DNA from 3 places in the Clostridium septicum genome. Region 3 is predicted to be linked to each of the others. Evidence: predicted binding sites of a transcription regulator. Region 3 holds the regulator's gene; each other region holds the start of a gene.
The links. Region 3 encodes Rex, which represses fermentation and respiration genes when NADH is low (regulators of the CRP and FNR family bind a similar motif). Its sites were predicted from a motif close to ATTGTTAANNNNTTAACAAT; they were not measured.
Positions count from the first base shown of each region.

Region 1 (11,022 bases), 1.4 Mb from region 3:
ATCTTTATATATTATTCATTTAAACTTTTTGATTCTTTCTTGTATATCTAATAAATATTACAAATAAAACTAATGAAAATATTATTCCTACTATATTTGAAATTCCAGCTGCTAATTTAAAACCTTCTGGTGCTTGAAGTATATATGCACTAGTTACAGCTGACATAAATACTGCTGGTACTGCGCAAATCCAATAATTTTTCTTAGCTTGTACTAAATAAGCTGATGCAGCCCATAACATTATCATAGCTAAAGTTTGATTAGCCCAAGAGAAATACCTCCAAATTATAGCAAAGTCTATAAAAGTTAATGCTATTCCTACAGCAAATAAAGGTATTGCTATTTTAAATCTATTTGCAAACTTATCTTGTTTCATTCCCATAGTATCTGCAATAGTTAACCTTGCACTTCTAAATGCTGTATCACCAGAAGTTATAGGACATGCTACTACCCCTAATATGGCAAGTATAGCTCCAATCTTACCCATTAAAGAATTTGATATAGTATTTACTATAGTAGCTGGACCACCATTTGCTAATGCTGTATTTAATCCTTCTGTTCCTCCAAAGAAACTCATAGCGGCTGCAGCCCATATTAATGCAATTACACCTTCAGCAATCATGGCACCATAAAATACTTTTCTTGCTTCTGATTCTTTTCTTACGCATCTTGCCATTATTGGTGATTGAGTTGCATGGAAACCTGAAATCGCTCCACAAGCTATAGTTATAAATAAATAAGGAAATATTGGTGTTCCCTTTGGATGAAAATTAACAAATTGGATTTCAGGAATAGTATATCCCTCTATTAAAATTCCAACTCCTATCCCAACTGCCATTATTAAAAGACATGCTCCAAAAAGAGGATAAATTTTCCCTATAATCTTATCTATTGGTAAAACTGTTGCTGAAATATAGTAAATTATAATTATTACAATAAATATATTTCTATCTATTCCTGTTAATGTTTTTAATAAATCAGCAGGACCTGTTAAAAATACAACTCCAACTAAAACTAATAAAACTACAGAAAAAACAACCATTATTTTTCTTGGTATATCCCCTAAATATTTACCAACTAAATCTGCTACTGAAGCTCCATTATTTCTCATAGATAATACTCCAGTAAAGAAATCATGAACTGCACCTGCAAATATGCATCCAAATACTATCCATAAAAATGCTGCTGGTCCCCATAAAGCCCCAGCTATAGCCCCAAATATTGGCCCTAAACCTGCAATATTTAAAAACTGAATTAAAAATATTCTTGGCCAACTCATTGGAACAAAATCAACCCCATCTTGCATTGTTTCAGAAGGTGCTTTAAAAGAGTCATCTGTTCCAAAAACTTTTTCCACAAACTTACCGTAAGTAAAATAACCAACTACTAATAATACTAATGAAATTAAAAATGATATCATAACAATCACTCCTTAAGTAGGATTTATTTATTAATCCTAGTATATATCTACAGCTTTTGAAAAGGTATTCATTATGCATGAAATACTCTATTTATACATGAACTGCAATATGTTGTTATGAAATACACCTAAAATAATTCTATAAACTTAATATACGCTTAAAATCTTTTACTTTATTTCTACTAACAGGAACTTCTTTTTCTATATCCTTTATTTTTAATACATAGGTTCCATTAAACCAAGGTTTAATTTCTTCTACCTTTCCTAAATTCACTATATATGATCTATGTGATTTATAAAATTCTTTATTTGATAATTTACTTTCAATTTCTGAAATTTTATGTTTAGATAAATATTCTTCACCATTAACACAAACTTTAACAGTTCTCCCTGATGCTTCTAAATAGCATATATCTTTAGTATTTACAACATATATTTTACCATTTCTCATTACAGACAACTTATCACTTTTTCTATCGTTATTTAATTTTTCATCTCTAGAATCCTCTATTCTTTCTAATGATGAAATAATACGTTCTTCAGAAAATGGCTTTAATAAATAATCAAATGCATGAATATCAAATGCATCTAATGCATACTCTTTATATGCTGTTATAAATATTACTTTACCACTAAAATTTAACTTACATAATATTTTCGCTAAATTAATTCCATCTATTCCTGGTATATTAATATCTAAAAATATTATGTCTACGCTATTTGCTTGTAAGAACTTTAATGCTTCCGTACCATCTTCAAATTCACTTAAAATATCCATACTACTAAAATTTTTAATAAAATATTTAAGTTCTTCTCTTGCTGGTAATTCATCATCTACTATAATACAATTCATAAAATTCACTTCCTATCATATTTCAAAGGAAATTCTAGTTCCCTTTTGAAGTCTTTCTATTTTTAACCCTTTTCCATATATAAGCTTCATCCTACAATGTACATTATATAAACCAATCTTATTTTCATCAACTTGTCCATTATAAATTTTATCTATTATACTAGAATCAATTCCACAACCATCATCTTCTATAACTATTCTATGCCTATCTTTATATTTTTCACATCTAATCCAAATATCCCCTCCTGTTCTTTTCTCTAAAATACCATGTTTTATTGCGTTTTCTATAAGTGGTTCTATTGTTAATGGTGGTATTTTAAGATTCATATAAAATTCATCTATTTCATAATGAGCTTTAATTCTATCTCCAAATCTAGCTTCAGCTATAGATACATAAGCCTTAACTTGTTCTAGTTCTTTCTTTAATGAGATAAAATCACCATTAACCTCTAAGTTATATCTTAAATAATCTGATAAATTTACAATTAATTCTCTAGCTCTTTCTGGGTTTATTCTTACAAATGAAGTTATTGTATGAAGAGAATTAAATAAAAAATGTGGATTTATTTGAGTTTGAAGTGCTTTTATTTCAGCTTTATCTGCCATTTCTTTATATTTTTTAATCTTACCTATTTGTATTTGATAAGAAATTAAATTAGCTAATCCTATTACTAAATGTTTATTTTTTTCCGTAATTCCATTTTCTTTATTAAAATAAACCTTTAATGTTCCAATAACTTGATTATCAAAAACTAATGGTGTTATTATAGCTCCTTTAGATTCCTTGCCTTCAATACAACTAAATAATTCTGTACCTTCTTCATTTTTTAATATTTCTGTTTCACCAGTTTTTAAAACTCTCTTTGTATAATTACTAACTATTTTTCTATTATTAAGCTTTAACTTAGTATTTTGAGATGAATAAGCTAAAATTTCTTCCTTATCTGTTAAAATTACTATTTGTGCATCTATACTAAATCTTATTATTTCACATACTTTTTTTAAAGATTCATTTGTAACCTCTTTAAAATACGGTAAAGTTTTGTTAGTTATTTCTAAAGTTATTCTCGCTTGCTCTCCCTCTAATCTTTCCTTTTCTTGAAATATGCTTTTTATAATTGTCATAACCATTAAAATTCCTAAAGAATTTATAATTACCATAGGTACATATATTGTTGATATTATACTTCTTCCATCTTCAATCATTAATGCTATTAAAATCATACTAATTGTTTCTACAAAAATTGTGCTAAAAATCCCATAAGAATATTCATTTTTTATCTGATATTTCTTATACAATAATCCTGGTAAAACTCCAGCTAATAAAGTGCCTATTGCACAAGGAATTGTTGTTCCTATTAATGGTCCATAATATAATCTATGCAAGCTAGCAACAGTACCTGCAATTCCTCCTACTATTGGTCCGCAAGTAATAGATGCAGCAACAATACTTACATTTCTTATATTAACTATTGCTCCATTATAATTTATTCCAAGGTAAGTACCTATCATACCTAATAAAGCAAAAACTATTGAAACTATTATAATATCCTTTTTCTCTTGCTCCTTATACTCTATAGCTTTTTGAATTATTTTACTTTTTGACATTGTAAATGCAATTAATATTACATATCCTAAATTACTTGCTAATTGACTCAATAACTGCCACATATAATTCACATCCTAAAACAATATTATTTATCATATTTTTAATTATACTATAAGAAATAATTTATCATATAACTAAAAAATCTTTGTAAACAAAAGTCTACAAAGATTTTTTAATTATATATTTAAACATTCTCTTTTTGCTGATATTCTTTCCAGTTACCATTATCAATAAAGATAGCTTCTTCGTTAAAATTTACATCTAATTCTTTATTATATATGTAAGAATAACATAATTCCTTAGTTCCATCTTCATATAAAACTTCTACTAATTCTTTATTATATTCATTATTAGGATTTCCTTTTGAAATAAAACCTTCCATTTCATCTACCGAGTTCATAACCTCATCATAATTTGAAAGTGTCATAACTTCTCCATATACTTCTCCATTACCATCTATAACTGCGGGATATCCTTTATAAGGCATATGATATAAAATGAAGTTATTCATTTTAGCGGGTTTATTTTCAATTACATTTCCTTTTAAATATCTATCATAATTGAAAAATCCCTCTCTTAAACTACCATACACAAATATTTTAATTTCTTTATTTTCTAACAAATAGTTCCACCTACAACCTTTACGTCTTTATCATGTTCAACTGCTGCTTTAATGCATAATTCTAATCCTGAAGTTATATCATCTAATGACATATATGGAGTATTAGGTTTTGAGATTACTTGTGATGAAACATAAGGAACATGAATAAATCCACCCTTTTTATTTGGATACTTTTTATTTATTAAATAAAGCACACCATACATAACATGATTACATACAAAAGTACCTGCTGTATTAGAAAGACTAGCTGGTAATCCTCCATCTGTTACTTCTTTCACCATAGCTTTAACTGGCAAGTTAGAAAAATATGCATTTTCTCCATCTTCAAATATTCTTATATCTAAGGGTTGATTTCCTTCATTATCTTTTATTCTTGCATCGTCTATATTAATTGCAACTCTTTCAGGAGTTATTCCAAATCTGCCTCCTGCTTGACCCACTGAAATAATAATATCTGGATTTTTTTTTATTATAGCTTCTTCAATCTTTTCAAGAGATTTTCTAAATACTGTTGGAATTTCTAATTTTATTATTTCTGCTCCTGATATTATTTCTGGAAGTTTCTTAACAGCCTCCAAAGCTGGATTTATTGGTTCTCCTCCAAAAGGATCAAATCCTGTTATTAATACTTTCATTATTCATCGCTCCTATTCATTTCTTAAATTTTAAAATGCTAAGAAGTACATTAGTGGTATATGTATTAACAATAAAACTATTGCATATATTGACTGTGCTTTTATTACTCCATTATTATCTTCAATATCTAGCAAAACTGCTGGAAGTATATTGAAATTAGCAGCCATTGGTGTTAACAATGTCCCACAAAATCCTGCCGTCATGGCTATTGCTGATGCTATTATAGGATCTCCTCCTTGAGCAAAAACAAAAGGTGCACCTATGCCAGCTGTAATAACTGTAAAAGCTGCAAAAGCATTACCCATTATAGCTGTAAATAAAGCCATTCCTACACAATAAGCAGTTATTCCAATCCAAACATTTCCTTCAGGTATTACACCAGAAATCATATTTGATATAATATCTCCAACTCCAGCTGCTGCAAATAATGCTCCTAATGATGCTAATAGTTGTGGTAATATTGCTGTTGATCCTATTGCTTGCAACATTCTATCACTATCTACTATAGCTTCCTTAGGCTTTGCTCCAGTAATAAAAAATGTTATTATTATTGCAACTACTGCTGATATTCCTATAGCTGTTACGCCTGATAACTTAGTAAATTGTGCTATTCCAAGAGCAACAAATGCTATTATTAAAGAAGGTAAAAATATTTTTATCCCGATTTTTTCTGCTTTTACTCTTGCAAAAGTTTCATTTAATTGAGCTATTGTTCCTACATTTATTTGATTAAATGCTCCTAAAACTCCAATAATAACAATTAAACCTCCTACAACAATAGAAGGAATAAATTCACCAAATATAAATATTGTAGCTAGTATTCCCCAAAATGTTGCTGTACCTAATCTTGTTTTATGATTTGTATCTTTTAATGTATATACCATTGTTATAATCATCATAATACCAATCATTATATAAAAAATATTTAATAAAAGGTTTGAAAGTTTAGCTATATCCATTTATTTCTCCCCCTTTTTATTATCTTTAATTCCATACTTTTTAGATAATTTTCTGTCTAAATAAATATTTTGAATTACTCCTAATATAAATGCAATTATAGCTACTGGTATAGATGCTTTTGCTACCGCTAAAGTATCAACATTAGATCCTATTCCTGGTAAATTCAATTCACTAAGAGCTCCCGCTATTAATAGAACTCCTGAATTAGCCATAAAAACATTTTGTCCAAAAAAATTACCATAGTTATCTGTAGCTGCTGCATATGATTTAATCATATCCTCATCTTTTCTATCTATTTCACCATACTTTGCAATAGCTGCCCCTTGAGCCATAGGATTTATTAATGGACGAATAAATTGAGGATGCCCTCCAAGTCTTACAGATAATGTGCTTGCTAACTCTCTAATAAATAAGTATCCAGTAAGTAACTTTCCTGTAGAAAGTCCTTTTACTTTTTCTATAAGCATAATTGCCATCTGCTTTAAGCCATATCTCTCACATAATCCTATAACAGGTAAAGTTAGTAAGAATAAACACATTTCTCTTTTAGCTACAAAGGTTTCTCCTAAAGTACTTAAAACATCTACAAAACTCATATCTGAAACAAGTCCTGTTACAATTCCTGCTGATATAATAACTGCAATTGTATTTAGTTTTAATGCAAATCCAATTATTATGATTAAAATTCCTATTAGTGCCATATTCATCTCCCTTTCATAATTGTATATTTTATGTTTTATTTATCCATTATACATATTTATTTTGAAAATTTCTACAGAAATTTTGCCATTCTACATTTTATTTCTCTATATTTATAGTTAAATTCTTAAAATTTCATTCTATTTTTTAATAATTATGTATTTTATAAAATAATATATTCTTACTACCTTCATTAATTAATCCATGTATATTTACTAAGTATACAAATATAAATATTTCTTCTTAACAAGTCTAAACTACCCTTTATAATCATTACCCTCCTTATCTTTAAGATTTAATAATACTATTTAGAACCATACCAATTACTACTAAAATTATTCCAACTATTCCTATAGTTGTTGGAATCTTATCATTTAATATAAATATCCCTCCTAAAAGTGTAAATATTACTTCCCCAGCTTGAGTTGATTCTATTATTGCTATTTTATGTGCATTATTACTTACCATATCAGTAGCTTTAAAAAATAGTATAGTTGCAATAACACCTGAAAACATAGCAACAATAAAGGATTGAACTACTTGTCCCTTGCTTGGAAGTCCTACAATTATTGTGCCCCAAATTGATATAAATAACCAAAAAGGTATACTACATAATGTCATTCCAAACACTCTTTGAAATGTAGTAAATTCATTTTTGCAAACTTCCATCATTTTACGATTGCCCAGTGGATAAGCAAATGCAGCTATAACTACAGGCATAATTATTAAAAATGTTCTACCTATTGAAATATCTTTTGCTTCTTCAAACATCATAATAAATATTCCTAATAATATTATTGATGACATCATTAAAGATTTTTTAGGAATACTATTCCTTACATATACTACATTTTTTCCAACTTCTATTTTTTTAGTAAATAATGGTGTCATAATTGCACCTGCTACTATTGTTATTTGCCAAGTTCCTGCAACTAACCATGAAGCGCCGTATTCTGATGCAAAGCTAAGTGGTGCATAAAATAATCCAAATCCTACTGTACTCCAAATAATCCATTGAATAGGTCTTTTAAAAATATCTTTTATTACAGGATTTAACTGATTATTTAAAATCATAATAATAAATAAAATTGGCAACATAAAAATATATCTAAGAGATGAACTCCATATCCAACTTCCTCCTTCAATATTTATTTGCCTATTTAATATAAATGTTAACGAAAAAAATAGGGATGCTCCAATACCAAATAAAATTGCTTTCTTCAACTCTATTCCTCCTTATTTTATATGTTATATTGTAAAATATACGTTATATTGTATAATATATATTTTACAAAATCAATCTAATATTATAAAATAATATCTGTTAAAACATACAAATTCTAATAGGAGATTAAAATGAAAGATTTAAATTTAATTATAGGTAATAAACTTAAAATCATAAGAAATACGCGTAATTTAACCTTAGATGAAGTCTCTAAAATAACAGGAGTTAGTAAAGCTATGCTTGGTCAAATAGAGCGTGGTCAATCAAACCCTACTGTTTCTACCCTATGGAAAATTGCAAATGGTTTAAAAGTATCCTTTTCTTTATTTATTGAAGAAAATCAAAATGATCTTCAAATAATACATCAAAATGAAGTAACACCAATAATAGAAGATAATAAAAAAATGAGTTTGTACCCAATCTTTCCTTTTGATGTTAATAAGGGCTTTGAAATATTCACCATAGAACTTAATCCTGGATGTAATCATATATCTAATCCTCATAATGATGGGGTAGAAGAATATATAATAGTTACTGAAGGGGAAATTGTTATTGATATAGATTCAAAGTCCTTTGAGTTAAAAAAGGGAGATTCTATTAGATTTATAGCTAATAAATCTCATACATATAAAAACATAAAAGAAAATAAAGCAGTATTTCAAAATATAATAAACTATTCTAAAATATAAATTTTTATAGCTGTAATCATATTAGTATTAATTACAATTACATTATATTAAAACTATAATTTAATAATTATTTTTGAAAAATCACAAAAAACAGCCCCTAGTAAACTTAATTTTTCTTACTAGGGACTATTTTTATATACCTTTAATAAAATAATATATTATTCCTTAAATACTTTTTCATAAGATTTATTTAATAGTTCATCTTCACTTAAAATTTCATTCCAATCATTAATCTCAATAATTTTATTATCTGAGAACATTAAATAAGTATTTCTATCTTCTTTTTTATAAACTTGTATTTCCGATGGAAGATTTGTTTCCTTTTTTATATATTTTATATTAAATTTTTTTAACCAATCCATCTTCTTATTAACAACATACTCTACAGTCCATTTATAATCACTTTCAAATAAATCATAACTTAAATCAATTCTTTCTCCTTTAACACTATAATATAATGTAGATGCTAAAATCCCCTTTTCTTCATCAATATGCTTACCCTCATCATTTATACTCTTATCATTAAAATCATTTAAAACTATTGGATAATTTTCCTCTTCAATTTTAGTATCACTTGAATTAATTTTTGAAAAAACTTCACTAAAAACTAATACGTTAATCCCAATAAAAATAATTATTGTAAAAACAACATAAACTATTATGTTTAAAGTTTTTTTATCTTTACAATTACTTCTACTTATAAAATTCATTATTATAGATAATAAACCTGTTGCTAATAAAATTAATACTAACAATTTTAACATATATGCTTCTCCACTTGTCCCCATATATATAATTAATGATAGCATTAATAGTATACTTATATTATTAAGAACTAATCTAACCTTCATTGCTTTAAAGCAGTTATATGACACAACATCTCCTTTTTTTAAAGCAACTTTACCCTTAACACCCCAAATAACAAAATTAACTACGCCTATTACTCCATGTATTATAAATATAGATAAAATAAATAATAAAAATATTTGTATATCATTTGCTAAAAAGTTTACATTATAACTTCTAAATATGGTTATATATTGAATATATACAACTGATAATATCATAATTAAACTTGATAAAACATGCTTTAAAGATGCTTTAAAAATACAATTAAACTTTTCCTCTTCATCAGTGTGAATAGGATTATTACTTAAATCACTTTCACTGCAATAAATTTGTATTTTTTCTCTTTCGCAAACAAATTCCCATCCTGCTGCTTTACAATATTCTCTGTATTCTAATGCACTCTCACTATTTTTGCCATCAAAAAATGATATCTTATCCATTATATCTACTGAATATTTTATTTTCTTAGGTTCTATTCTTTTAAACTTCAATAGATATCCTCTCATATTTAAGAACTTCTTTACTTTTAATTGATATTACATCTACTTTGTCATAATATACATTATAAAAATTACTAAAAATGGTGTATACAGAAATATAAATTATATCTCCCTATACACCATTAATTATAAGCCTAAGAGTTCTTTTTTCTTTACATTAAATTCTTCTTGTGTTAATGCTCCCATATCTAATAATTGTTTATATTTAATTAATTCATCTGCAGCAGATTTAGTATTTGCCACTTGAGTCAATGGAGTTGTTTTAGACTGTTTATATATTTCCATCTCTTTATTAACTGCATCAGCAAAGAAACTTACTGTTATATTAGGCACATTTTCTATAGTCCTTGTGGTTGTTCCATCTGTAATAGATATTTTACCATATAAAAAGCCTTTACAATGTGATATACTATTAATTCTATCTAAAGGAATATCTATTAATTCTAATCCATAGATTATACCTTTATCTAACATTAATACACGCTTATTAGTACATACTATAAGCCAAGTCTTTTTATCTATTAGCCCACTTGTCAGTGCTTTAATATGTTCATCTACTCCAAGTACAGTAGGTAACTCTTGAATCTCTGCTATAGCTTCATCTTCAACTTTGTAATTTAGAGCTGATATTTCAACTTGAATATCCAGTGCTCTTTGCTTCATCTCATTTTAAAATTTACACAAAATAACACTTAAATATTAAATATATATAATATTATTAAATAAATTCCATTACGCAGATGCGCTTTAACTTATTATATACATTAGTAATTTAAACTTATGAAATTAGTAAAAATATTAATAATATCTCAGTAATTTCGAATAGTAATATTACTAAATGGTCTTAACTCACTATAAAAGATGCATTAAATGTGAACTATATTTGTTACATAAAGATCCCATTTAATGCACTTTTCACAGTATTACTTATTGTTAAATTTTTCAATATTATAAGAATAA
Region 1 covers NZ_CP023671.1:675,367-686,388, forward strand. Annotated here, with positions in the region: gene CP523_RS03045 (carbon starvation CstA family protein) at 20-1,420, opposite strand; gene CP523_RS03050 (LytR/AlgR family response regulator transcription factor) at 1,560-2,273, opposite strand; gene CP523_RS03055 (LytS/YhcK type 5TM receptor domain-containing protein) at 2,289-3,932, opposite strand; gene CP523_RS03060 (gamma-glutamylcyclotransferase family protein) at 4,067-4,504, opposite strand; gene pcp (pyroglutamyl-peptidase I) at 4,498-5,139, opposite strand; gene CP523_RS03070 (DUF979 domain-containing protein) at 5,170-6,099, opposite strand; gene CP523_RS03075 (DUF969 domain-containing protein) at 6,100-6,801, opposite strand; gene CP523_RS03080 (DMT family transporter) at 7,088-8,023, opposite strand; gene CP523_RS03085 (helix-turn-helix domain-containing protein) at 8,156-8,713, shown strand; gene CP523_RS03090 (DUF2812 domain-containing protein) at 8,872-10,068, opposite strand; gene CP523_RS03095 (PH domain-containing protein) at 10,189-10,725, opposite strand.
Region 1: CP523_RS03075 (DUF969 domain-containing protein) is a predicted target of Rex. The motif match lies at 6,915-6,934, and genes of this name have one in related genera.

Region 2 (11,022 bases), 110 kb from region 3:
ATGTATATGAGATTAAAAAAGGCAATAAAAAAAGAGAATGGTAGAAAAAAACGTTTTTTAATTTTTATGATAGTGATATCAATATTTCTTCCTGCAGTAGTATACTTTTATAAAATAAGGTCAACATTTATTTTAAGTTATTTAGGAGTTATTGAATTTCTTATAGCAATAGCAGTATTGGCTAAAGTTAATTATCATAAGTTAGATTTTAAATGTAGTAATAATAAATTAGAGATGAAAAATAGTTTGTTTTTAAAGAAAAATTTATTATTATGCGATAAAGTTGCTTTAGTACATACGGATAAGTATAAAGAAGAGATGGAAATAATTATAATAACTACTGTTGGGTTTAAAAATACCTCTTTAAGTCCAGTTACAGGAGGATTCTTGAAAAGATATCCAGAAGCTGGAGAAAAGTACTTAAAAATAAAGAAAATGAATCCTGAAAATATGTATTATTTTAAAATAATAAAAAGAGGTGGATTCAAAAAATATCAATTGTTAGATGTAATTTATAGAAATTGTGTAAAAGCAGTATATACTTCATCAGCTATAGAAAGTATAAAGCTAGCGAGAGAACAAAATGAATTTAAATAGAAAGAAGGTAGAACTTGTTGGAAACAAGGGTAGCTGTAATAAAAGATATTGATAAAGATAAAAAATATATAGAAGAAGCGGCTAAGATTATAAAAAATTCAGGAGTAGTAGCTTTTCCTACGGAAACTGTATATGGATTAGGAGCAAATGCATTAAACACAGATGCAGTGGATAAAATATTTAAAGCAAAGGGGAGACCGCAGGATAATCCATTAATAGTACATGTTGCATCAAAAGATATAAGTGATATTGTTTTTGATATTCCTAAAGTTGCCCAAAAATTAATAGATAAATTTTGGCCAGGTCCTTTAACCATTATATTAAATAAAAAATCTATAATACCAGATGTTACTAGTGCAGGACTTAATACAATTGGAGTAAGGATGCCTAATAGTAAAATAGCTTTAAAATTAATTGAGTTATCCGAATGTCCAATAGCAGCACCTTCTGCTAATATTTCAGGAAGACCAAGTCCAACTGAAATGGAAAGATGCGTTGAGGATTTATCTGGGAAGGTTGATTATATTTTAGGTGGAGAAAAAAGCGATATTGGAGTAGAGTCTACTATAGTTGATTGTACTGTAGAACCTCCAGTAGTATTAAGACCTGGTGGAATAACTTTAGAAATGTTGAGGGAATTTCATGAAGGTATAAAATTAGATCCAGCAATACAAGGAAAACCATCAAAAGATTTAAGACCTAAAGCTCCTGGAATGAAGTATAGACATTATGCACCAAAAGCTAATTTAAAAATAATAAAAGGAAATAACGAAAAAACTATTGAAAAAATTAGCGAAATGGTACACAATTATATAGAAAATCATAAGAGAGTAGCAATTTTAGCTACAGATGAAAATTTATCTAGATTTAAAAGTGGAGAAATAATTTCTTTAGGTAGTGAATTAAATTTAAATGAAATTGCTAGAAATATTTTTGAGACTTTAAGAAAGTGCGATGATTTAGGAGTAGATATTATTTTATGTCAAGCTTTTGAAGAAAAAGAGGTAGGAGTTGCTATAATGAATAGACTTAATAAAGCAGCTGGGTTTGACATAATAGAAGTATAAATTAAAGGGAGGAAGGAGGTAATCTTTCTTCCTTTTTTTAGATAATTATTCAATAACTAAATAGGAGGAACTATTATATGAAAATAGCATTAGGTTCAGACCATGGTGGAATAGAATTAAAAGAAGAGATAATTAACTACTTAAAAAGTGAGGGATATGAAATAAAAGATTTTGGTACTTGTACTAAAGATTCATGTGATTATCCAGATTATGCAGTTCCAGTAGCAGAAGCTGTTGCAGCAAAAGAATTTGATTTTGGTATTTTAGTATGTGGTACAGGAATAGGAATAGGAATTGCAGCAAATAAAGTTCCAGGAATAAGAGCAGCATTATGTTCAGACACTTTTAGTGCTCATGCAACAAGAGAGCATAATAATGCTAATATACTAACATTAGGGCAAAGAGTAGTAGGTCCAGGGCTAGCATTAGATATAGTAAAAACTTTTTTAAATACTAAGTTTGAAGGTGGAAGACATCAAACAAGAATAGATAAAATATCAGATGTAGAAAAACAGTATAATAAATAATATAAAATTATTATAATTATAGATTTATAGATTAGAGGAGGACATTATATAATGAGTAAGGTAACGCAAATTGATCACCCATTAATACTTCATAAATTAGCTTTTATAAGAAATAAAGATACTGGGGCAAAAGATTTCAGAGAATTAGTTGAAGAAGTTTCAATGCTTATGGCATATGAGGTGACTAGAGACTTAAGTACTGAAGAAGTAGAAATAGAGACTCCTATCTGTAAAGCAAAGTGTCAAATGCTAGCAGGAAAGAAAATGGCTATAGTTCCGATATTAAGAGCAGGACTTGGTATGGTAGATGGTATGCTAAAGCTTATACCAGCAGCTAAGGTTGGTCATGTTGGATTATATAGAGATGAGGAAACTCTACAACCAGTAGAATATTTCTGTAAACTTCCACAAGATATAGCAGAAAGAGATGTAATTGTAGTAGATCCTATGTTAGCAACTGGCGGATCAGCAGCTGATGCAATACAAATACTAAAGAAAAGAGGTGCTAAAAACCTAAGATTAATGTGTCTAATTTCATCACCAGAAGGAATTGAATTTGTACAAAAAGCACATCCAGATGTAGACATATATGTTGGAGGAATAGATGAAAAATTAAATGAACAGGGATATATTGTACCTGGTTTAGGTGATGCAGGAGATAGGTTATTTGGTACTAAGTAAAACTTATATATAACTAATATAATGGGGTTTAAAGTTTGTTATACAAATTTTAAACCTTATTGTTTATAATACATTAATAACTGAACATATAAAAATTGTATTATATTTGAAAATAATATTTTTGTTAGATATAATTAGATACATATAAATGGAAAAAACAAATAGGATTATATAATGAAGATTCCAAACTTTTATAGTAATTTAATATAAAAGTTTGAAAGAATTTTTTTTTTTTTATAATTTTAACTAATTTATATAATTGTAGGGGTGTATAAAATTTGGATAGAAGAGATAAACATAATTATTATTTAGACATTGCTGAGACTGTATTGGAAAGAGGTACATGTTTAAGAAGAAATTATGGGTCTATAATAGTAAAAAATGATGAAATAATATCAAGTGGATATACAGGTGCTCCTAGGGGAAGGAAAAACTGTATAGATATAAAAACTTGTATTAGAGAAAAATTGAATATTCCAAGAGGAACTCATTATGAATTATGTAGAAGTGTTCATAGTGAGGCAAATGCAATAATAAGTGCTTCAAGAAGAGATATGATTGGAGCAACATTATATTTAGTTGGTAGAGACGTAAATGATAAAGAATATGTATTAAATGCAAATTCTTGCTCTATGTGTAAACGAATGATAATAAATGCAGGAATAAAAGAAGTTATAATAAGAGATAGTAAAAATAAATACAGATCAATATTAGTAGATTCTTGGATATATGAAGATGATAGCTTAGATATAAAATTAGAGATGGGATATTAACATAGGAGGATTAATAAGTGGATAAGAAAAAAATAATAACAATATTTGGAACAAGACCAGAAGCTATAAAAATGGCACCTTTGGTAAAGGAATTAGAAAAGAGAAAGGGGTTTGAAGCTAAAGTTTGCGTAACAGCTCAACATAGAGAAATGTTAGATCAAGTTTTAGATTACTTTGATATAGTTCCAGATTTTGATTTAAATATAATGAAATCAAAACAAACATTAACTGGAATTACAAATAAAGTTTTAGAAGGATTAGAAGAAATATTTATACAAGAAAAGCCAGATATGGTATTAGTACATGGAGATACAACAACTACATTTTCAGGTGCATTAGCAGCGTTTTATCAAAAGGTATCAGTAGGACATGTAGAAGCTGGGCTTAGAACCTTTGATAAATACTTTCCATTTCCAGAAGAAATGAATAGAAAATTAACAGGTGCATTAGCTGACCTGCATTTTGCGCCTACAAAAGGTTCAAAAAATAATTTATTAAGAGAAGGTATAAATGATAAAGATATTTATATAACAGGAAATACAGTTATAGATGCAATGCTTCATACTGTAAAAGATAATTATATTTTTGACAATAAAGAATTAAATGAAATAGATTTCATTAACAAAAAAGTTATTATGATTACTGCTCATAGAAGGGAAAATTGGGGCAAAGGAATAGAAAATATTTGTGATGCTTTAAAAATAATTGTAGAAAAAAATAAAGATGTCGAATTGGTATATTTAGTGCATTTAAATCCGGTAGTAAAAGATGTAGTTAATAAAAAATTAGGAAATTTAGAAAGGGTACATTTATTAGATCCGTTAGATACAAAAGAAACTCATAATCTTATGAATAAATGTTTTATGGTTATGACAGATTCAGGTGGTCTACAAGAGGAGGCTCCACATTTGGGAAAACCAGTGTTAGTGCTAAGAGACGTTACAGAAAGACCAGAAGCAGTTAGTTATGGAACAGTAAAATTAGTTGGTACTGATATAGAAAAAATAGTAGATGAAGCCAACAAATTATTAACTAATACTGAGGCTTATAATATTATGAGTAAATCAGTAAATCCGTATGGAGATGGTTTAGCATCAAAAAGAATAGCTGACGCTATAGAGAAGTATTTTGGGATTAGAGAAGAAAAAATAGAAGAATTTGTTAGATAATTTGGAAATAAATATAAAATATAAGGTTGATTATAGATATAAAAGTGGTATAATGAAATTGTGTTAATTGTTTAACAAATAAGAAAATTCTAACAGAGAACTTAGGGAGGGTTTAATAATGAGAGAAGTAGTTATTGTAAGTGCGGTAAGAACACCTATAGGATCTTTTGGGGGATCATTAAAGGATGTATCTGTAGCAGATTTGGGAGCAACAGTAATTAAGGAAGCTGTAGCTAGAGCTGGAATAAAAGGGGAACAAGTAGAAGAAGTATTAATGGGTAATGTTATTCAAGCGGGACTTGGACAAAATGTCACAAGACAAGCAGCTGTTAGAGCAGGATTGCCAGTAGAAATTCCAGCTATGACTATAAATAAAGTATGTGGATCAGGTTTAAGAACAGTAGCATTAGCAGCTCAAATGATAAAAGCTGGAGATGCTGATGTTGTAGTTGCTGGTGGTATAGAAAATATGTCAAGTGCACCATACCTATTGAGAACTGCAAGATGGGGTCAAAGAATGGGTGATGGAAAAATGGTTGACTCAATGATTAATGATGCTTTATGGGAATCATTTAATAATTATCATATGGGTGTTACTGCTGAAAATATAGCTAAGCAATGGAACATAACAAGAGAAGAACAAGACGAATTTGCTCTTCAATCACAACTAAAAGCTGAAAAGGCTATTAAAGAAGGTAGATTTAAAGATGAAATTGTTCCAGTTTTAATTCCTCAAAGAAGAGGAGAACCAAAAGTATTTGATACTGATGAATTTCCAAGATTTAGTTCAACAATAGAAGGAATGAAAAAATTAAAGCCAGCATTTATTAAAGATGGTACAGTAACAGCAGGTAATGCATCAGGTATAAATGATGGAGCAGCAGCTTTTGTGGTAATGAGTGCAGATAAAGCAAAAGAATTAGGAGTTAAGCCTTTAGCTAAAATAATTTCATATGGACAAAGAGGTTTAGATCCATCAATTATGGGATATGGACCTTTCCATGCAACTAAAAAAGCTTTAGAAGTATCAGGATTAAAAATTGAAGATTTAGATTTAATAGAAGCAAATGAAGCTTTTGCAGCACAAAGTATAGCAGTTGCTAGAGACTTAAACTTTGATATGAGCAAAGTAAATGTTAATGGTGGAGCTATTGCGTTAGGACATCCGGTTGGAGCATCAGGAGCTAGAATTTTAGTAACATTACTTTACGAAATGCAAAAAAGAGATGCTAAAAAAGGTTTAGCTACTTTATGCATAGGTGGAGGAATGGGAACAGCTATGATAGTGGAAAAACTATAATATGTAAATTATATATAAAGACTTTCAACTACAATATGTAGTTGAAAGTCTTTTTTTAGTATTAAAAATTAAAAAAACAGATATACTATTAATAATAAATCGACACAAATATACAGTAAAGTTTACTATTTTCAGAAATATAGAAAAACTTATTAAATAGGATACAAGTTCATTATAAATATTAACATATAAATTATTATACAAGAATTTAAAACATTTAATTTAGTGTAAAGTACCTAAAACTAAAGCTTTAATAGGACTATTATTATATTAATAATAATGTAATTATAATATAAAAATAAGAAAAAAAATAAAAAATGAATAAATTTAAAATGAATTATTCATTTATATGAAATAATAAATTAATGAGTTTTTAATATATAATAAAATAATAATATAAAAATGAGAAAAAAATGTGTTTCTCGCAAAAAAAATGTGTTTAAGGGCTTATGAAAATGTTAACACAGAAAAAAATCGTAAATCAGAATATTTAAAATATTCAAATAAATGAATAATCATGGTTAATTTTGCCTGTTACCAATGAAAAACTTAATATTAATGAATTGCATTAAGTAAAATGATAATAAACTACTATAATCACTAAATATAAATTGAAAAGAAGAAATATAAAGAAAAACAAAGTTTTCATTAATGTTTTACCAGGTCTATAATAACAAGAGTCAGTTGGGGGGGAAAGATAAAATGAGTAGAGAAATGAATAATTTGCTAAGGAAAATGATAAAATGTGATTTAGTAGGAGGACTCATTTCTGCACTTATAGTATCTTTATTAGTAAACTTACAAATTGCAAGTATATTTTTTATGGGAATATTAGTAGCTTTAGTAAACTTCCTAGTAAGTGGAATAATTTTAGAATATTCATTAATAAGGGATAAGAAGTTACTAATAATAATGAGTTATTTCATAAAAATAATAGTAATAGTTTGTTTAGCACTGCCATTTATGTACAACTTACAAAAACTAATAGCATATGTTGGAGGATATATAAGTCATTTTATACTTTTAACATTTTATTGGTTAAAAAATGAGAAAGGAAGTGATTAGGTGGAACCATTGAAGCCTATATTTTCCTTTGGACTTGGAGGTTTTACGGTAGATATTACTCCTGATATAGTGGTCCAATGGGTAATAATTGCCTTAGTAGCTATTTTGGCGTGGTGGGCAACTAGAAATTTAAAGGTTAAACCAAGTAAAAAGCAAGTAGTTGTTGAATCAATATATACTACAATTAGAAATGTAGTATTAGAGAATGTTGGTGAAAATTATACTGATATAATTCCATTTATAGGATCCATGGGAATTTATCTACTTTTAATGAATCTTGTAGGTTTAATCGGCGTAGTACCACCAACGAAAAATTTTAGTGTAACTTTAGGTATGGCACTTATAACATTTTTTGTTGTTCAAACTTATGCAATTAAAAAGCATGGAGTTAAAAGTTACATGAAGGGATATATACAACCAATTCCCGTTATGTTACCAATTAATTTATTAGAAAGAGTTATGTTACCAGTTTCATTGTCATTAAGACTTTTTGGTAACGTGTTAGCAGCTACATTTATCATAGAATTAGTATATGAGAATCTACATAAAATAGCATGGATAGCACAAATTGGTTTACCAATAGCTTTACATGGATATTTTGATGTGTTTGATGGCGTTATACAAATGGTGATATTTGTTATGTTAACAATGATAAATATAAAAATAGTTTCAGAACATTAATTTTAAGGAGGATTTTATCATGAATGAAATAGGAATGAGAGCATTAGGAGCAGGTATTGCGGTATTAGTCGGTTTAGGAGCAGGTATAGGTATAGGTAATGCTACAGGAAAAGCTGTAGAAGGTGTTTCAAGAAATCCAGAAACTAGTGGTAAGATTACAACTGCTTTAATTATAGGTGCAGGTTTCGCAGAAGCAACAGCTATTTACGGTTTATTAGTATCAATACTTCTAATATTTGTTGGAGTAAAATAATGAATTTTAGTGACTCCAGAAGGGAGGCAATGTATATATAATGGATATAGACAAGAGTGTAATTATAGCAACCATAATAAATTTCATTATCCTATTAGCTATATTAAAACATTTCTTCTTTGATAAGGTTAAAGCAATAATTGAAGAGAGAGAAAATGATATTACAACTCAATTAGACAATGCCGAAGAGGAACTAGAAAAAGCTAGAATGTTAGCTATTGAAAATGAAAGAGTATTAAAGGGCGCTAGAGAAGAAGGAAAGAAGATTACTGAAAGACATAAAGAAAAAGCAGAAAAGATATATGAAGAAATTATTGATGAGGCAAACCAAGAGGCTAAAGTTATTTTAGAAAGAGCCAAGGTAGAAATCAATAGAGAGAAAGAAAAAGTAGAATATCAACTTAAAAAGGAAGCTATAGATTTAGCAATTGAACTTTCAAAAAAAGTTATCGAAAAGAATATTAATGAACAAGATAACAGAGATCTAATTGGAGATTTTATTAATAAGGTAGGTAAGTAATTATGTACGAATATTTAGACCGAAGATATGCTTTAGCGTTATATGAAGTAGCTGAAGAAAAAGGGAAAGTTCAACAATACTTACAAGACTTACGAGAAATCTGTAATTTAATAGATACGAATAAGGAATTCTACGAAGTAATCAAGCATCCGCAAATTAGCACAAAAAAGAAGAAGAAGACTTTTATAAATATATTTAAAGGTCATATAGATGAAGAATTATTATCATTTTTATTAATTCTTATAGAGAAAGACAGAATACTTTATCTAAGAGAAAAGCTAAAGGAAATGGAAAAGATAGACTTAGAGCGTAAGAATACCTTAAATGGAGTTATAAAAACAACAGTTTCGTTAACTGATGAGGAATTTAATTCTCTAAAGTCTAAATTAGAAAAAAAATATAATAAGCATGTTATCTTAGAACAAATTATTGATAAAAGTATTCTAGGTGGAATATATGTAAGAGTTGGTAATGATGTGATAGATGGTACAGTTAAATCCAAATTAGATGAATTACAGGATTTAATGCTTAGCACAGAATAGAGGTGAAGTTATGAATATTAAGCCTGAAGAAATAACATCCATAATCAAAAAAGAAATCGAAAGATATGAAAAAGAAATAACAACAGTGGACTCAGGAACTATTATTCAAATAGGTGATGGAGTTGCTAGGGTTTATGGCTTAGACGATTGTATGGAAGGTGAATTATTAGAATTCCCAAACAATGTTTATGGTATGGCTTTAAACTTAGAACAAGATAATGTTGGATGTGTTCTTTTAGGACCTGAAGAAGGTATAAAAGAAGGCGATATTGTAAAAAGAACAAATAAAATAGTAGAAGTTCCAGTTGGTGAAGCTCTATTAGGAAGAGTTGTAAACTCTCTTGGAGAAGCTATAGATGGAAAAGGACCTATAAATCATGCAGAATACAGAGCTATAGAAGTTCCAGCACCAAGTATAATAGATAGAAGTTCAGTTAATGAACCATTACAAACTGGTATAAAAGCTATAGATTCAATGATACCAATCGGTAAGGGACAAAGAGAACTTATCATAGGAGATAGACAAACAGGTAAAACTGCAATAGCAGTTGATACAATATTAAATCAAAAAGGTAAAGATGTTATCTGTATTTATGTTGCAATTGGACAAAAGCAATCAACAGTTGCCAACATAGTTAATACTTTAGAAGAAATGGGAGCTTTAGATTATTCAATAATTGTAAGTGGTACAGCTTCTGAATCAGCACCATTACAATATTTAGCACCATATGCTGGATGTAGTATGGGAGAATATTTCATGCATCAAGGAAAAGACGTTTTAATTATTTATGATGATCTTTCAAAGCATGCAGTAGCTTATAGAACAATGTCATTACTATTAAGAAGACCACCAGGTAGAGAAGCTTATCCTGGAGATGTATTCTATATACATTCAAGACTATTAGAAAGAGCAGCTAAACTTTCTAAAGAAAATGGTGGAGGATCATTAACAGCTCTTCCAATTATAGAAACACTTGCAGGGGACGTTACAGCATATATCCCTACTAATGTTATTTCAATAACAGATGGTCAAATATTCTTAGAATCAGATTTATTCCACTCAGGTCAAAGACCAGCGGTTAATGCTGGTATATCAGTATCAAGAGTTGGTGGTAATGCACAAATTAAAGCTATGAAACAAGTTTCTGGTACTTTAAGACTTGAACTTGCACAATATAGAGAATTAGCAGCATTCTCACAATTTGGTTCAGACTTAGATAAAGATTCTAAGAAGAGACTTGAAAAAGGTAAGAGATTAGTCGAAGTTTTAAAACAAGACCAATATTCTCCAATGCCAGTTGAAAAGCAAATTGTTATATTATATGCAACTGTTAATGATTTCTTATCAGATATAAAAGTTGAACATGTAAGAAAATTTGAAAAAGAACTTTTAGAATATGCTGACACTCACTATAGAGATTTATTAAAAGAAATAGTTGACGGAAAAGTTCTTAGTGACAAAGTAAAGTTTGAATTAGATAAATGTATAATAGAATTTAAAAAATTATTTTTACAAGATGCATAGCTTAAAAAGCTATGCAATTCTTTAGGAGGTGGAAGTTTGGGATCAGCAGGACTTATTGAAATAAAAAGAAGAATGAAGTCAGTTGAAAGTACAAGAAAGATAACAAAAGCTATGAATCTTGTATCCACTTCTAAACTTAGAAAGGCAAGAAAAGAACTTGCTGCTAATGAAAAATATTATGATTTATGCCATGAAATAGTAAGCGAATTAATGGCTGCTTTACCAATGGATTATGAAAGTCCATTCTTTAACAGCAAGGTAAAAACTTCTGATAAGCTTTATATTGTTATAAGTTCAGATACAGGTCTTTGTGGTGGCTTCA
Region 2 covers NZ_CP023671.1:2,217,451-2,228,472, forward strand. Annotated here, with positions in the region: gene CP523_RS10140 (hypothetical protein) at 7-597, shown strand; gene CP523_RS10145 (L-threonylcarbamoyladenylate synthase) at 615-1,664, shown strand; gene rpiB (ribose 5-phosphate isomerase B) at 1,742-2,191, shown strand; gene upp (uracil phosphoribosyltransferase) at 2,243-2,872, shown strand; gene CP523_RS10160 (deoxycytidylate deaminase) at 3,151-3,645, shown strand; gene wecB (non-hydrolyzing UDP-N-acetylglucosamine 2-epimerase) at 3,663-4,814, shown strand; gene CP523_RS10170 (acetyl-CoA C-acetyltransferase) at 4,933-6,114, shown strand; gene CP523_RS10175 (hypothetical protein) at 6,817-7,179, shown strand; gene CP523_RS10180 (F0F1 ATP synthase subunit A) at 7,180-7,860, shown strand; gene atpE (ATP synthase F0 subunit C) at 7,880-8,113, shown strand; gene CP523_RS10190 (F0F1 ATP synthase subunit B) at 8,154-8,633, shown strand; gene CP523_RS10195 (F0F1 ATP synthase subunit delta) at 8,636-9,175, shown strand; gene atpA (F0F1 ATP synthase subunit alpha) at 9,186-10,700, shown strand; gene atpG (ATP synthase F1 subunit gamma) at 10,737-11,022, shown strand, end outside.
Region 2: CP523_RS10170 (acetyl-CoA C-acetyltransferase) is a predicted target of Rex. The motif match lies at 4,874-4,893, and genes of this name have one in related genera.

Region 3 (11,022 bases):
AGAATTTCCAGAAGGTGTTGCAGTTATGCTATTTTATCAAGTTGGAGAGATGTTCCAAGGATATGCAGTTAATCGTTCAAGGAAATCAATAACAGCTTTAATGGATATAAGAGCAGATTATGCTAATCTATTAAAAGAAGATAAGGAAATTAAAGTATCACCAGAAGATGTAAATATTGGAGATATTATAATTATTAAGCCAGGTGAAAGAGTTCCATTAGATGGGGTAGTAATAGAAGGAAGTAGTTTTGTAGATACTTCTGCTTTAACTGGGGAGTCAGTACCAAGAGAAGTTAATAAAAATGAAGAAATACTTGCCGGTTGCATAAATACTAACGGAGTTATAAAAGTTAAAGTGGATAAGGAATTTGGCGAATCTACAGTATCAAGAATATTAGAATTAGTAGAAAATGCTTCTAACAAAAAAGCTCCTACAGAAAAATTTATAACAAAATTTTCAAAAATATATACTCCTATAGTTGTATTTTTAGCATTAGCATTAGCTATAATTCCACCAATTGTAATGCAAGATGCAAGTTTTCAACAATGGATATATAGAGCTTTAATATTCTTAGTTGTTTCTTGTCCATGTGCATTAGTTATTTCAGTTCCTCTAGGTTTATTCGCAGGAATTGGAGGAGCATCTAAAAAAGGTATACTAGTAAAAGGTGGAAATTATTTAGAAGCTTTAAAGGATGTAGAAACTGTTGTTTTTGACAAAACTGGAACATTAACCAAAGGAATATTTGAAGTAACAGAAATAAATCCAGTAAATATAAGTGAAGATAAATTACTTGAAATTGCAGCTTTAGGAGAGGTTTTTTCTAATCACCCAATAGCTCAATCAATAGTGAAAGCTTATGGAAAAGAAATAAATAAAGATATAATAGGTAATTATGAAGAAATATCAGGACATGGAATAAAAGTTAAAATAGATAATGATGAAATTCTTCTTGGAAACTATAAATTAATGAATAAGTTTAATATTGATTATAGTGAAGTAGAATCAATTGGTACAATAGTATATATTGCAATTAATAATGAATATAAAGGAAATATAATTATTTCAGATGAGATAAAATCAGCAGCAAAAGAGGCTGTTAGAGGATTGAAACAAGTTGGAGTAAGAAAAATTGTAATGTTAACAGGGGACAATGGGCTTGTTGCAGAAAAAGTATCACAAAGCATAGGAATAGACGAATACTATTCTGAGTTATTACCAGGAGATAAAGTAGAGAAAATAGAAGAAATATTAAATAAAAAGTCAGAAAAAGGAAAAGTTGCTTTTGTTGGGGATGGAATTAATGATGCACCAGTTTTAGCTAGAGCGGATGTAGGTGTGGCAATGGGGAATATAGGATCAGATGCTGCTATAGAAGCTGCAGATGTTGTATTGATGAAGGATGAACCAGAAGCTTTAGTTGAAGCAATTAATGTTGCAAGGAAAACAAATAAAGTTTTATGGCAAAATATAATTTTCTCTTTAGGGGTAAAAGTATTTGTATTAATTCTAGGTGCATTTGGTGTTGCAACTATGTGGGAAGCAGTTTTTGCTGATGTAGGAGTAACGATATTGGCAGTATTAAATTCTACAAGATGTTTAAAGTAATAATTAAAAAAAATATATATATATAAATTTGTAGTGCAGTTATTGACAAATTTCATCATTTTAAATATAATGAATTAGGTTGAGAACATTCAGGCATAAGGGAAGCATACAAGATCTCTGATCTTGGTTACAAAGTGGTTAAGCTTTGTATATACTAGAGACTTATGTATAACGGATCTGCTACGTTATACATAAGTCTCATTTTTTTTTATTTAAAATATTTTAATTAAAGAAAAAAATGTTGTATTTTGAAGTTTAATTTACATAAATAATAAGTAAAATAATAAATAAGTATAAATAAATAATATTTTATTAAATTAATATCTATAATTATAATAGTGTAAGTTAATTAATTTTCAATTTTAAGTTCTATAACGGAGATAAAAATTATAATCTTTGTTAAATAGATAACTAAAAATATTCAAATACTAATATAAAAGTGTTAAAATATAGATTATATGGATTTCATATGATATTATTATGTATATACAGTGAAATTTAAAATAAGAATGGCTAAGGAGACGGTACAGTATGGAAAAGAAGAAAAACATTTCTATGGCTGTAATTAAGAGATTACCCAAATACCATAGATATTTACAGGAATTGATGAGAAATGATGTTGATAGAATATCATCAAAAGAACTAGGAGAAAAAATAGGGTTCACAGCTTCTCAAATACGTCAGGACTTAAATTGTTTTGGAGATTTTGGACAGCAAGGATACGGTTATAATGTTAGAGACTTATATAAACAAATTAGTGTTATACTTGGATTAAATAAGGAGTATAAGACTCTTATAGTAGGTGCAGGTAACATAGGTCAGGCTGTAGCTAATTATAGTAGATTTTCAGAACTAGGATTAAGTCTTAAAGGTATATTTGATGCAAATCCTAAGTTAATAGGGTTAAGAATGAGAGGCATAGAAATTCAAGATATAGATTACTTAGAATCATTCTTAAGAAATAATAGTATAGATATTGGTATGATTTGCGTTCCGAGAATAAATGCTCAAAAGGTTTGTGATACATTAATTCAAGGGGGAGTAAAAGGAATTTGGAATTTCGCTCCTGTAGATTTAGTAGTACCAGAAGATGTTATAGTTGAAAATGTACATTTATCTGAAAGTTTATTAACTCTAATTTATTTACTTCATAAGGATGATAGAGAAGATGAAAAAAAGATTGAAGATTAGCTAGATAAATAAAGATAATTAACTTACAAAAATAACATAAACTAGAAATAGTTATTGCAAAACAAAAATCTAAAGTTTATAATCATAATTGAAGCTGATGCTTCAATTATTTTTTAGCTTAAATTGTTACAATATTAACAAAAGAGATTTCTGAATGTTCAATTTTTTTCACGAAATTCAACAAATTAAATTTAACAAATTAAATATTTTTAATATGTTTTTTTAGTAAATCATATGAATTTTTAGTATAAAAGGGGGACCTGAATATGGAATTAAAAAATGTAATTCTTGAAAAGGAAGGCAACTTAGCTATTGTTACAATCAATAGGCCAAAAGCATTAAATGCTTTAAACTCAGAAACTCTAAAAGACATTGATACTGTTGTATCAGATTTAGAAAAGGATAGAAATATCTATTGTGTGATATTGACAGGTGCTGGTGAAAAGTCATTTGTAGCAGGTGCTGATATTGCAGAAATGAGAGAATTGAATGAGAGACAAGGGAAAGAATTTGGACTTCTTGGAAATAAAGTATTCAGAAAATTAGAAAAGTTAGACAAGCCAGTTATTGCAGCGATTTCAGGATTTGCCCTTGGTGGTGGATGTGAGCTTGCCATGTCATGTGATATAAGAATCGCATCAGAAAAAGCTAAATTTGCGCAACCTGAAACAGGTCTTGGAATAACACCTGGATTTGGAGGTACTCAAAGATTAGCAAGAATAGTTGGAGAAGGTAAAGCTAAAGAATTAATATATACTGGAGCAATAATAAAAGCTGATGAAGCTTTAAGAATAGGTCTGGTAAATAAGGTTGTGCCATTAGAAAGTTTAATGGATGAAGCAAAAGCTATGGCAAATACAATAATAGCAAATGCACCAATAGCAGTAAAACTATGTAAGGATGCAATTAATAGGGGAATGCAAGTGGATATAGATAGTGCTATTGAAATAGAAGCCGAAGATTTTGGAAAATGTTTCTCAACTGAAGATCAGGTTGAAGGAATGACTGCTTTTATTGAAAGAAGAAGTAAAAATTTCTACAATAAATAGTCAGAACATTATATAAAGAAAAAATAATTGAAAAATTCAAACTATTATTAAGTAGAAGTGTTTAATACGAGGAGGTATAATTAAATGAATTTCCAATTAACTAGAGAGCAAGAATTAGTAAAACAAATGGTTAGAGAATTTGCATTAAATGAAGTTAAGCCAATTGCTGCAGAAATAGATGAAACAGAAAGATTTCCTATTGAAAATGTAGAGAAAATGGCAAAACTTAAAATGTTAGGAATACCATTTGCTAAAGAATATGGCGGAGCAGGTGGAGATACACTTTCATATATATTAGCTGTTGAAGAGTTATCAAAGGTTTGTGCTACAACAGGAGTTATAGTATCAGCACATACATCACTTTGTGCATCATTAATAGAACAATTTGGTAATAAGGATCAAAAAGAAAAATATTTATCTGATTTAGCAAGTGGTAAAAAACTAGGAGCATTTGGATTAACAGAGCCAGGAGCTGGTACAGATGCAGCTGGGCAACAAACAGTAGCAGTTTTAGAAGGAGATCATTATGTATTAAATGGATCTAAAATATTCATTACTAATGGTGGAGTAGCTGAAACATTTATAGTATTTGCAATGACAGATAAGAGCAAAGGAACAAAAGGAATATCAGCATTCATAGTTGAAAAGGAATTCAAAGGATTTTCAATTGGAAAGAAAGAAGAAAAGCTTGGAATTAGAGCATCTTCAACAACTGAATTAGTAATGGAAAATTGTATAGTGCCAAAAGAAAACTTGGTTGGACAAGAAGGAAAAGGTTTTGGTATTGCAATGAAAACTCTTGATGGTGGAAGAATTGGTATTGCTGCACAAGCTTTAGGTATTGCAGAAGGCGCATTTGCAGAAGCTGTAGCTTATATGAAAGAAAGAAAGCAATTTGGCAGACCTATAGCTGCATTCCAAGGTTTACAATGGATGATAGCAGAAATGGATACCAAAATAGAAGCAGCTAGACATTTAGTATATAAGGCTGCATGTTTAAAGGATGCTAAAAAACCTTATTCAGTAGATGCTGCAAGAGCTAAGCTTTATGCTGCTGAAGTAGCAATGGATGTTACAACTAAAGCAGTTCAAATTTTTGGTGGATATGGTTATACTAAGGAGTATCCAGTAGAAAGAATGATGAGAGATGCTAAGATAACTGAAATATACGAAGGAACTTCTGAAGTTCAAAAGATGGTTATCGCAGGAAGCGCATTAAGATAATAGGGGGAGGACTTATATTATGAATATAGTGGTTTGTTTAAAACAAGTTCCAGATACAACAGCTGTAAAAATTGATCCAAAAACAGGAACACTTATAAGAGATGGGGTTCCTTCAATAATAAATCCAGAGGACAAGCATGCTTTAGAAGCTGCATTAAGAATAAAAGAAACATCAGGAGCTAACGTTACTGTAATAAGTATGGGACCTCCACAAGCTCAATCAGCATTAAGAGAAGCTTTATGTATGGGAGCAGATGAAGCAATACTTATTACTGATAGAGCGTTTGCAGGAGCTGATACCCTTGCAACTTCAAAAGCTTTAGCAGGAGCTTTAAAGAGATTAGAATATGATGTAGTATTTGCGGGAAGACAAGCTATTGATGGAGATACTGCACAAGTAGGACCAGAAATTGCTGAACATTTACACATACCTCAAGTAACTTACGTTCAAGATGTAAAGGTTGAAAATGATGGGTTATTAATAAATAGAGCTTTAGAAGATGGATATGAATTAATAAAAGTTCAAACACCAGTACTTTTAACAGCTATAAAAGAATTAAATGAACCAAGATATATGAATGTTGAATATATCTTCAATACAGCTAATAAAGAAATTAAAATTTGGTCAGCTGATGATATAGAAGTAAATAAAGCTGAATTAGGTCTTAAGGGATCACCTACAAAGGTTAAGAAATCAATGACAAAAGAAACTAAGGGTGCAGGAGAAGTAGTAAAAGAAACTGCTCCAGAAGCTGTAAAATATGTGTTAGGAAAATTAAAGGAAAAACACTACATCTAAGATATATGGGAGGTAAGGAAGATGAATATAGCAGACTACAGAGGCGTTTGGGTATTTGCTGAACAAAGAGGAGGAGAGCTTCAAAAGGTTTCTCTTGAATTGCTTGGTGAAGGTAGAAAGATTGCAGATAAATTAGGAGTTAAATTAACAGCTCTTATTTTAGGAGATAAAGTAAAAGGTTTAGCAGAAACTTTAGGTAGACATGGAGCTGATGAAGTTCTAGTAGCTGAACATGAACTATTAAAAAATTATACAACTGATGGATATACTAAAGTTATTTGTGACTTAGCTAGTGAAAGAAAACCTGGAATATTATTTATAGGTGCTACTTTTATAGGTAGAGATTTAGGACCAAGAGTTGCAGCTAGATTATCAACAGGGTTAACAGCTGACTGTACAGGATTAGATGTAGAAGTTGAAAATGGAGATTTATTAGCTACAAGACCAGCCTTTGGTGGTAACTTAATGGCAACTATTGCATGTCCAGATCATAGACCACAAATGGCTACAGTAAGACCTGGAGTATTCTCAAAACTTGGTGATGAAGCAAGAGATTTTAAAATTGAAGAAGTTGCAGTTAAATTAGAAGAAAAAGATATAAGAACTAAGATAGTAGAAATTATTAAGGAAACTAAGGATATTGTAGATATAAGTGAAGCCAACTTTATCATAGCTGGTGGTAGAGGTGTAGGATCAAAAGAAAACTTTAAATTGCTTGAAGGACTTGCAGAAGTTTTAGGCGGAACAGTAGCAGGATCAAGAGCAGCAGTAGATAATAAGTGGATAGATAAAGATTATCAAGTTGGTCAAACAGGTAAAACAGTAAGACCAAATATTTATATAGCATGTGGTATTTCAGGAGCAATACAACACGTTGCAGGTATGCAAGAGTCAGATATGATTATAGCAATAAATAAAGATGAAACTGCTCCAATTATGAAGGTAGCAGATTATGCTATAGTTGGGGATCTTAATAAAGTAATTCCTGAAATGACTGCTCAATTAAATGCAATGAAAGAAGCAGAGTAAGAATCTAATTAGGTATAAATTATTAATGAAAATAATTAAATAATGTATTTATTTTCATTCATTAGACATATAGGGTATAAAACAATAATGTGAATTTTTAGGAGGTAAGTTGATATGGAAAAGATTTTTGTAATTGGTGCAGGTACTATGGGAGCTGGAATAGTTCAAGCTTTTGCGCAAAAGGGTCATGAAGTTATAGTTAGAGATATAAAGGATGAATTTGTTGAAAGAGGAATAGCAGGAATCAATAAGGGACTTAGCAAAAAAGTTGCTAAAGGAAAAATGACTGAAGAAGATAAGGAAGCTATACTTTCAAGAATTACAGGAACAACTGATATGAAGTTAGCAGAAGACTGTGATTTAGTTATAGAAGCAGCTGTTGAAAATATGCAAATTAAGAAGCAAATATTTGCTGAATTAGATGAAATATGTAAAGAATCAACAATTTTAGCTTCAAATACATCATCATTATCAATAACAGAAGTTGCTTCAGCTACAAAGAGAGCTGACAAGGTTATTGGAATGCATTTCTTTAACCCAGCTCCAGTAATGAAATTAGTTGAGATTATTAGAGGGATGGCAACTTCACAAGAAACTTTTGATACAGTTAAAGAATTATCAGTAGCTATTGGTAAGGAACCAGTAGAAGTAGCAGAAGCTCCAGGATTTGTAGTTAATAGAATACTTATTCCAATGATTAATGAAGCTACTTTTATTCTTGAAGAAGGAATTGCATCAGTTGAAGATATTGATACTGCTATGAAATATGGTGCTAACCACCCAATGGGACCTTTAGCTTTAGGAGATCTTATTGGATTAGATGTTTGCCTAGCTATAATGGATGTTTTATATAATGAAACAGGAGATAATAAATATAGAGCAAGTAGCCTTTTAAGAAAGTATGTTAGAGCTGGATGGTTAGGTAGAAAATCAGGAAAAGGATTCTACGATTATAGTAGATAATAATTTATATAGTATAAAAATAAGAGGTTCTTATTTAAGAATCTCTTATTTTTGTTATAATTTATTAAAGCTAAAGTCTTAATATGATATAATTTTAAAATATAAGATAAGAGGTGAATTATGTTAGTAGAAAAGACTAGAGAGTTATATGATAAAAAGTATGATTTAAATTGTGCAGAGTGTATATTAAAAGCAGCTAATGAATGTTATGACTTAAATTTATCTAATCAAACTATAAAAGCTATGGCAGCCTTTGGGGGAGGGATGGCTATAGAAAGTGTTTGTGGGGGTGCAACTGGAGCTATAGCTGCTATTGGAATAATGTTTACTGAGGAAAGAGGACATAAGAGTCCACATGTAAAAATAATGACTTCAGAATTTATGAATATGTTCAAGGATAATTTAGGAACTTTAAATTGTGATGAGCTAAAATTAAAATACAGAGAAAATGAAGATGATAGATGCCTGTATATGATGTTAGTAGCAGCAAAAACATTAGAGCAAGTGGTAGAAAAATATAAAAATGAATATGAAATAATAAGGTGTAAGTAGTTTTTATATAATTTGCTTATTTTAGTGTGGTATAGTTTGTTTATTTTGTGGGATAATTAATGTATTGACATAATACATGAGGTGAAAATATGGATTTTAAAGAAGCTATTTTTGAAGAAAATAAAGTTATACTAAAAGGAATAAAGAATTTTAATATAAAACAAATTTTAGAATGTGGTCAATGTTTTAGGTGGGACAAAATAACAGATAATAATTATATTATTATAGCTTTTGGGAAGGTTATAGAAGTATATCAAAATAATGACGAAGTGATAATTTTAAATTCAGCTAAAGAAGATTTTGAGAATATATGGATTAAGTATTTTGATTTAGAACGAGATTATGGATATATAAAATCGGAGTTAGCTAAGGATGAAATATTGAGGAAAAGTGTTGAGTTTGGATATGGAATTAGAATATTAAATCAAGATCCATTTGAGATGTTAATAAGTTTTATAATATCTGCTAGAAATAGTATTCCTTCAATTAAAAAAACTGTAAAAAAGATTTGTGAAAAATGGGGAAATAAAGTTATTTATAAGAATGAAGAATACTATACATTTCCTACACCTAAAGAAATTAAAGGTGCAACTTTAGATGAGATACAAACTACAGGTGCTTCTTTTAGAAGTAAATACATAGTAAATACTATAGAAAGAGTTAATGAAGCTATAGAAATAAAAGAAGATATTAAGGTTAATCCAGATAAGTATTTAGATAATCCGGAAATATTAGATTATGATTTAGAATACATAACAAATTTAAGTGATGATGAATGTCATATAGCATTACAAAAATTTATGGGAGTTGGAGCAAAAGTCGCAGATTGTATAATGTTATTTTCAATGGCTAAGCATTCAGCATTTCCAGTAGATGTATGGGTAAAAAGGGCTATGATTCATTTTTATGTTGCCCCGGATGTCTCATTAAATAAAATGAGGATATTTGCAAGAGATAAATTCGGAGCATTGTCAGGTATGGCACAGCAATATTTATTCTATTATGCTAGGGAAAACAAGATAAATATAGATTAGAAAAACAGCTTAATAAGCTGTTTTTTATTTATATAAAGAAATGACTTTTATCTGTAAATATTATGAATTTGTCCCGAAAAACATATACAAATTTATTAATAAATAGTATAGAATATAATGTATAGATAAATATAATTTTTTTTTGAAAAGGTTTTCTAGAATTATAGAATATTTTATGGTAAATTAAGGAGGATTTTATGTATTACTTAGGAATTGATGGTGGGGGAACAAAAACAAGATATATACTTATAAATGACAAGCTAGAAAAAGTTGGTGATTGTGAAAGTGGGACAATTCACATTCATCAAGTTGGAGTTGATGGAATAAAAAAAGAATTAAAAGAAAACATTTCTAAGTTATGTTCTAATATAAATATTGATCCAAAGGATATTTCTTTTGCCTTTGCGGGTGTACCAGGATATGGTGAAAGCTTAGAAGATAAAGTTAAAATCGATAAGGCTATTAATGAGGTTATGGAGTGTCCTTATATGATAGATAATGATGCTGTTAATGGATGGGCAGCTGGAACAGCTTGTAAACCAGGGATTAATATGGTTGCAGGTACAGGAAGTATAGCTTATGGAAGAAATAGTAAAGGAAAGTTAGCTAGATGTGGAGGGTTTGGCCCTGGAATTGGTGATGATGGAAGTGCTTATTGGATTGGCTTAAGGACAATAAATGAATATACAAAACAAAAAGATGGTAGAAAAGAAAAAACTGCTTTAGTGGATGTTTTGGAAAAAGAATATAATATTTCATATGATTATGAAATTGTTGATATAGTATTTAATAGATTGGAGAGAGATAGAACTAAGCTTGCAGGGTTTTCAAAAATATGTTTTTTAGCAGCTGAAAAGGGGTGCCCTGTAGCTGTGAAAATTTTTGAGGATGTAGCGGAGGAATTGTTTAAACATATAAATTCATTGTCTAAAACTTTAGGGTTTGATGGAAAGTTTGTTGTTTCATATACAGGTGGCGTATTTAAGGCTGGTAAGTATGTTTTAGAGCCATTAAAGAAAAGAGTTTTGGAAGCAGGACTTGATTGTATAATACAAGAGCCTGAATTAGATCCTTGGAATGGAGCCGCATTATTAGCGTATAACTTAGCTGGAAATGAAGTTCCTTCAAATATAAAAGAAATTATGTGTGATTAATTTTATATTCCAAAGTCACTTATCTATTTTGAAGGTAAGTGGTTTTTAATATATAAATCTTATTTGATTATGTTAATACTATTTACAATAGTATTTGGTATATTAGGTAAATTAATAGGAATATTATAGATAATTTAGACCTATACTTAGGTAATACTAGGTATAGGTTTTAAATTTGAAAAATATTAACTGGTAATGATGTTATTTCAACTTTCTGTAAAAATTAGTGGAAATTAAATATATTTATGATATAATTGTGGTATAAAACAATGAGGTGGTAGTTAAATGGAATTTATAGATAAGAATTCAAGAACTCCATTGTATTTGCAATTAATGGATATACTTATAGAAAATATCGAAAAAAAATTAGAAGAGCATCAGCAAATTCTTTCGGAAAGAGAAATATGTGAAAGATATG
Region 3 covers NZ_CP023671.1:2,110,872-2,121,893, forward strand. Annotated here, with positions in the region: gene CP523_RS09565 (heavy metal translocating P-type ATPase) at 1-1,609, shown strand, start outside; gene CP523_RS09570 (redox-sensing transcriptional repressor Rex) at 2,141-2,800, shown strand; gene CP523_RS09575 (short-chain-enoyl-CoA hydratase) at 3,067-3,849, shown strand; gene CP523_RS09580 (acyl-CoA dehydrogenase) at 3,934-5,073, shown strand; gene CP523_RS09585 (electron transfer flavoprotein subunit beta/FixA family protein) at 5,093-5,872, shown strand; gene CP523_RS09590 (electron transfer flavoprotein subunit alpha/FixB family protein) at 5,894-6,901, shown strand; gene CP523_RS09595 (3-hydroxybutyryl-CoA dehydrogenase) at 7,016-7,864, shown strand; gene CP523_RS09600 (C-GCAxxG-C-C family (seleno)protein) at 7,985-8,416, shown strand; gene CP523_RS09605 (DNA-3-methyladenine glycosylase family protein) at 8,506-9,450, shown strand; gene CP523_RS09610 (N-acetylglucosamine kinase) at 9,648-10,604, shown strand; gene CP523_RS09615 (GntR family transcriptional regulator) at 10,890-11,022, shown strand, end outside.